Parashewanella spongiae: one gene and its partner. Each later gene encodes a partner of the first gene's protein in a complex. Links are inferred from orthologs where the notes say so. Each region holds a gene or a part of one and is shown on either strand. Other genes may lie near its edges.

The links.
Region 2: the proteins of sdhA (region 1) and E2I05_RS05235 are in contact, whole or in part, in a crystal structure (PDB 6C12), measured with the Escherichia coli proteins. The link is inferred for Parashewanella spongiae from one-to-one orthologs.

What each region holds. Positions count from the first base shown.
Region 1 is NZ_CP037952.1:3,330,907-3,334,238, reverse strand. Bases 127-3,125 are described here. They hold sdhA (succinate dehydrogenase flavoprotein subunit), read left to right. Parts: upstream 127-742; coding sequence 743-2,509; downstream 2,510-3,125. Other genes in these bases: E2I05_RS13080 (succinate dehydrogenase iron-sulfur subunit), read left to right, coding at 2,520-3,125; sdhD (succinate dehydrogenase, hydrophobic membrane anchor protein), read left to right, coding at 395-742; sdhC (succinate dehydrogenase, cytochrome b556 subunit), read left to right, coding at 127-401. Outside these bases: more of sdhC, read left to right, coding at 6-126; more of E2I05_RS13080, read left to right, coding at 3,126-3,227. UniProt on the Escherichia coli protein: Two distinct, membrane-bound, FAD-containing enzymes are responsible for the catalysis of fumarate and succinate interconversion; the fumarate reductase is used in anaerobic growth, and the succinate dehydrogenase is used in aerobic growth.
Region 2 is NZ_CP037952.1:1,381,763-1,385,057, forward strand. The notes cover bases 170-3,131. They hold E2I05_RS05235 (FAD assembly factor SdhE), read left to right. Parts: upstream 170-1,507; coding sequence 1,508-1,756; downstream 1,757-3,131. Other genes in these bases: E2I05_RS05230 (Ig domain-containing protein), read right to left, coding at 170-1,273; E2I05_RS22825 (protein YgfX), read left to right, coding at 1,737-2,156; E2I05_RS05245 (pentatricopeptide repeat-containing protein), read left to right, coding at 2,522-3,131. Also shown: more of E2I05_RS05230, read right to left, coding at 1-169; more of E2I05_RS05245, read left to right, coding at 3,132-3,295. UniProt on the Escherichia coli protein: An FAD assembly protein, which accelerates covalent attachment of the cofactor into other proteins.

The DNA of each region.
Region 1 (3,332 bases):
GCTCAATGGAGCTGAGTGAGCAGAACGTGAAAAAGCAAAGACCTGTCCATTTAGATCTACCTAAAATCCGCTTTCCTGCTACAGCGATTGCGTCAATTCTTCACCGAATTTCCGGTGTTATTATGTTGTTTGCCATGGGTATCCTCTTATGGATGCTTAACTCATCGTTAACATCTGCAGAAAGTTTCAGCGACCTAAAATCTTGTTTTGACAATCCAATTGCCAAATTCGTGATTTGGGGAATTTTAACCGCGTTGAGTTACCACCTTATTGTTGGTATTCGCCATTTAATTATGGATAGCGGTCGATGGGAAGAATTACAGTCTGGTTTATTGTCAGCCAAAATTTCTTTCGTGTTAACTATTGCTGTTTCTATTTTTGTGGGGATGTGGGTATGGTAACAAATGCAGCAAGTTTTGGACGTAGTGGCGTCCATGATTATATTTTACTGCGAGCAAGCGCAATAATTCTTGCTTGTTACACACTGTTTTTAGCAGGCTTTTTTGCTTGCAATTCACCAATGACTTATGAAGTTTGGTCTGGCTTATATAGTACCTTAGCGATGAAGGTGTTTACCTTAATCACTTTGATTGCTTTATTGATACACGTTTGGATTGGTGTATGGCAAGTTTTGACTGATTATGTGAAGTGCGCAGCTTTGCGTGGTGGTTTACAGTTTGTTTTTGTCGTGACCGTTTTTGCATATTTAGCGGCAGGCATATTTATAGTGTGGGGTGTGTAAGTGAGTATTCCAGTACGCGAATTTGATGCTGTAGTTATTGGTGCAGGTGGTGCAGGTATGCGCGCTGCTTTGCAGATATCTAAAGAAGGCAAAAGCTGTGCTTTATTATCTAAAGTATTTCCAACTCGTTCACATACCGTTTCTGCTCAAGGTGGGATTACCGTTGCGTTAGGTAATGCTCACGAAGATAACTGGGAAGAACACATGTACGATACCGTGAAGGGCTCTGATTTTATTGGAGACCAAGATGCTATTGAATACATGTGTCAAACTGGCCCAGAAGCAGTTATTGAATTGGAACACATGGGTTTACCATTTTCACGTTTTGAAAACGGAACCATTTACCAAAGACCATTTGGTGGGCAATCACGTAATTTCGGTGGCGAGCAAGCGGCTCGTACAGCCGCAGCAGCGGATCGTACAGGTCACGCATTGTTACATTGTTTATACCAGCAGAATGTAAAAAATAAGACTCAAGTCTTTTCTGAATGGTATGCATTAGATCTTGTGAAAAATGAAGACGGTGCAATTGTTGGTTGTACGGCTTTGGATATCGAAACTGGCGAAATTGTATACTTTAAATCGAAGGCGACAGTTTTGGCGACGGGTGGCGCAGGACGTATATTTGCTTCTACGACTAATGCTCACATCAATACTGGTGACGGTGTTGGTATGGCGATGCGTGCAGGCGTGCAAATGCAAGATATGGAAATGTGGCAATTCCACCCAACAGGTATTGCGGGCGCTGGTGTACTTGTAACTGAAGGGTGTCGTGGTGAAGGTGGTTATCTTTTAAATAAAGATGGCGAACGCTTCATGGAGCGTTATGCGCCTAATGCAAAAGATCTCGCATCACGGGACGTAGTTGCTCGTTCGATGATGACTGAAATTCGTGAAGGTCGCGGCCTTGACGGACCTCTTGGTCCACATTGTTTATTGAAATTGGATCATTTGGGCAAAGAAACACTTGAAGCTCGTCTTCCTGGTGTTTGTGAGTTATCACGGACATTTGCGCATATTGATCCAGCTGATGGTCCAATACCTGTATTACCGACTTGTCACTATATGATGGGCGGATTACCTACTAAAGTGAGTGGTCAAGTAATTCGTCAAAAAGAAGACGGAACTGAAGAAGATATTATTGGTTTATTCGCGGTCGGAGAGATTGCTTGTGTATCAGTACATGGTGCAAATCGCCTTGGTGGTAACTCATTATTAGATTTAGTGGTATTTGGTCGTGCAGCCGGACAGCATTTGGGTAAAGCACTTGATGCTACAGCGGATCCGAAAGCTGCTTTAGATGAACATATCTCTGCATCATTAGCTCGTTTAAATCGCTGGGAAAGTAATAAAGATGGTGAAGATCCGGTCCAAATTAAAAAGGACCTGCAATTGTGTATGCAGTTGAATTTCTCTGTTTTCCGTAGCGGCGACTCAATGGCTGAAGGTCTTAAAGAACTTAAGTCGATTCGTGAGCGTTTAGCGAATGCAAAATTGTCTGATAATTCTCAAGAGTTCAATACACAAAGAATTGAATGCTTAGAGTTAGATAACTTAATGGCGACAGCAATTGCAACGGCCTATGCAGCTAACTTCCGTACTGAAAGCCGTGGCGCTCATTCTCGCGAAGATTACTTAGATCGTGATGATGAAAATTGGTTATGTCACAGCATGTTTGATCCAGTATCTGAGTCAATGGGGCGTCGTGATGTAAATATGTCTCCTGTAACTCGTGAAGCATTTCCGCCTGTAAAACGTACCTACTAGGAGTGGTAAGATGAAATTGGAATTTGCAGTTTATCGCTATAATCCTGATGTAGATACGAAGCCGTATATGCAGGATTACAGCTTAGAAGTTCAAGAAGGCACTGACATGATGTTGTTGGATGCGCTTTTATTACTAAAAGAACAAGATCCAACATTATCGTTTCGCCGTTCATGCCGTGAAGGTGTTTGCGGTTCAGACGGTTTGAACATGAATGGTAAAAATGGTTTGGCCTGTATTACCCCAATGTCTACCTTTAAAGGTAAAAAATTGGAAGTGCGTCCTCTACCAGGTATGCCTGTTGTACGCGATTTGATCGTAGATTTATCCCAATTCTACAAGCAGTATGAAAAAATCAAACCTTACTTAATGAATGACGAAAAAACACCTTCACGTGAACATTTACAATCACCGGAAGATAGAGCGCATTTAGACGGTCTGTATGAATGTATTATGTGTGCATGTTGTTCCACAGCGTGTCCATCATTCTGGTGGAACCCTGATAAGTTCGTTGGTCCAAGTGGTTTGTTACATGCTTATCGATTCTTAATTGATAGCCGTGACACTGCAACAGAAGAACGTTTATCAGAAATTGATGACGCATACAGTGTATTCCGTTGTCATGGCATTATGAACTGTGTAGATGTTTGTCCTAAGGGGCTGAACCCTACAAAAGCGATTGGTCATATTAAATCTATGCTACTCAAGCGAGCTGTATAAATGAAACAGAGCCAATTGTTGATGGTGGCAGTATAAATTTTAAAGGGTCACTTCTTATGAGGAGTGGCTCTTTTTATGTGTAAAAAGACTCTTAACTTTTAGTCA
Region 2 (3,295 bases), 1.9 Mb from region 1 along the record:
CGTGTAAAGCTATTGCAGACCATAATGAGTCTTTACTCATTGTGGCGTCAATGTCTCTATCAAGAGAAACAAAAAGGTTATCAACATTTTGTTGTTGACTGTTTTCGTGTCCACCTAACTGGATTTCATCAAATCCGATTGCTTCACTAACAAAATGACCTTGAGCAAAACTGACTAACTCAGAATAACTACTGATAGTAAGTGGCTCGGCTTCTGTGCCTTTCTGTAAATCGTACAGTCTTACCAGTAATGTTTGCTCATCATCACCTAATTGCAAGTCAATCTCATAAAAGGCGGCATCCGTTTCAAAATTAAGCTGTTTTTGAAGTCTTACTTCTACTTCACCGGTAGAGGGATCCACGAAGAGTTCAAATAACTGAGCGATATCTGACGGCTCTGTAAAGTTTTGATTATTGCTCGTTCGCACTTGAGAGATTAGATTTGGAAAACCAGATGACTGTATATACAGAGTGGAGTCTATATCTGCGATTTCTGTTCGAAGAGAAACAGGCGAAGTTGAAGGCTTATCATTCTCGCTTACGACTGCAACGTAATCGAATGCGAATGGATCTGGACCATCACCAGTATATTGGCTTATTTCATTAACAATAATACTGAAGCTCACGCTATCTGAACCACCTGAGTTGGTGGCCGTTACCGTGTATTCCGTTAAAGGACTGCCTGCAGTTGGCATACCTGCAATAGAACATACTCCATTGTCCATAGACAACCCAATCCCTGAAGGTAAAGCTGGCGAGATTGTACAATCAGTAATAAAACCAGAATCACTCAGTGTGAGAATCTCAAGGTGAAATTGTTGTCTATCATTCAACTCAAAAGGTTCGGCTGGTAGTGAGGCCAATAATGGAGCTGGATGGTTTGCACCCATTGTAAATTCTACTTGTGAATTACCAACATCATTTATACCTGTGACGGTATACGTTGTTGCCTCAAAAGCTTGTGTTGGCGTACCAAGGACAACGCACGTCCCGCCAATTTTTTGAGACTTCAGATCTGAAGGTAATTGAGGTGATATAGTGCAACTTTCTACAGCATCACCTGTGTTATTAAATTCCAATGTAAATAACTGGTTAAGAGGAATTGTGAGTGTTGATTCTCCTGTAATACTTAATTCAGGTTTTTTAGGTTGCTGAACAACAGGAGGTGGAGGAGTGGTACTACTTGGTTCTGTTTTATCATCTGAACCACCACATCCTTGTATTGCTATCGCACCACTTATGGTGAGAAGCAGTAATAATCCATTTATTTTCATTTTTTTTAGCGCCTTTATAGAAATTAATTGTTATTTTTATGTTACGTAAATTAGCTTACTATTTTTTAAACGAATTGTAATGGCTTAATATAGTCTCTGAAGTTAGAAATTTAATCATTCGCTTTTGAATTGTTGGGGTAAGTTTTGTGAACTGATAAACTACATATACTCGTGATGCTTGAAGATGCAATTTTAGGTAACACGGGTATATATATGATTTATGGAGGGTAGGTGTTGGAATTAATGAATATCGCACGAGTTCGTTGGGCGTGTCGCCGCGGAATGCTTGAATTAGACGTAATATTTCAACCTTTCGTTGATCAGCATTATGAAAATTTGAACGATATTGATAAACACACTTTAGTGCGTTTATTAGAGTGTGAAGATCCTGAATTATTCGCATGGTTTATGGGGCATGAAGAGTGTCCTGATAAAGAACTTGCGAAAATGATTGTGACCGTTCGTGGCCGCCCTGCGCCATAGGTTTTCGGTATCTTCGTCTTTTAAACAAAAGTTATCCTTTCTTTTGGGTGGATGCTTTTGTTTTTCCAGCTTTCAATTCTGGCCAGATTTCCACTCATTTTGGTTTGAGTTTTTCAAGTACATATTTTTAGCATTGTTATTCGGCGTTTTTATATACCAATTTTACCGGTTAAAGCTTTGGAAGTATCAGTTTGAATTGAGTCGAAATCAAGAGGTGAGAGTCGTTGGTGATTCATCTTTATATGTTGCAAAAAAACTTTGGGTTGCTCCTTGGTTATGTGGTTTTTACGTCGTCAATCAAAACGGTAAGTTTATGAGTTTGGTGTTTATTTTTAATGATATGTTGGATGATACTGATTATCGAAACTTATGCCGTATACTTCTTTCTAGCGAAGATTGAGTCAGACATATCCGATGCTGTTTTTTCTATTTTTTATTTTCTTAAAGCAGGTTAACTATTACCTTGAATAAGCGCTTTGTCTAATTGGTGTGCACTGACAATAAAGTCTGCCCGTAGTGTCATTAAAAATTAGGGACGGTCTTGCTGAATCAAACAAGGAAATGGACAAAACCAATTTACGCTCAATTTCATTATCTTTTGTTTGAGTCTGTGGTGCAACTATGAGCTACCAAACGACTCCCCTGTGCGGTGGATAATTTTCTGTTATACATTTATAGAATGCCTTAAAGCTGAATAATTTTGTATTTATCTTTTCAGTGCGTTATTTCTTAGCTTGTTAATTCACTCACTTATTGAGTAATGTGATGGCGACAGTGCGCACTTCTGCTGAGCATGAATCAATATATAGATTTATGCTCAAAAGTCTCCAAGAATACCCTAGCGAAGCCGTATTATATCTTAACTTTGAGGTTTCAAAGTTTGATGGTGATGAAAACTTACAACAGTGTTATCAAAGATTAAGCAAAACCAATAGACAAAAGCTGTATGATTTTTTCAACAATAAATCATCGTCGACTCGCTTTAACTCTCGTACACAAGATGCTCATTATTGTAAGAAGCCAAGTAATGCTTGCCGGCGCTTTGCAACTGAGCCTCGCTTCATTACTCCAAAATCGAGCACTCAATATACCAAGCAAATACAGCAACCATCTCCCTCCGCTGACTCCTTTTTTACTCAGATAAGTGCACTTATTCACTCTTGGAAACTTAAACAGAAAACCAAAAATCAACTGGGTATTGATTTAAATGCATTAATTGGTGGTTGCACTAAACTTTCTCAGCTTATTGAAATCATTCACAGCCTAAAAAACGACAAACAGGTCATGGAAACATCCTGGGACATAAGGTTAATCCATAAACTGTTACACAAAGCGGCCGAGTTTTCTGACAGCCATTCATCTAATTTCGACGGCATTTTTAGTGACATAATACGATTTAAATCGTCCTATGAAGCGAAAACATGCACACTATTACTGAAATTAATTAAGTTAAATTTAAATTTTTCAGATGCCAAAAGATTGGTACTAGGCAATGCAGCTAAAGCCAGCGTAATGCAACAATGGGGCATAAAGCCTAAC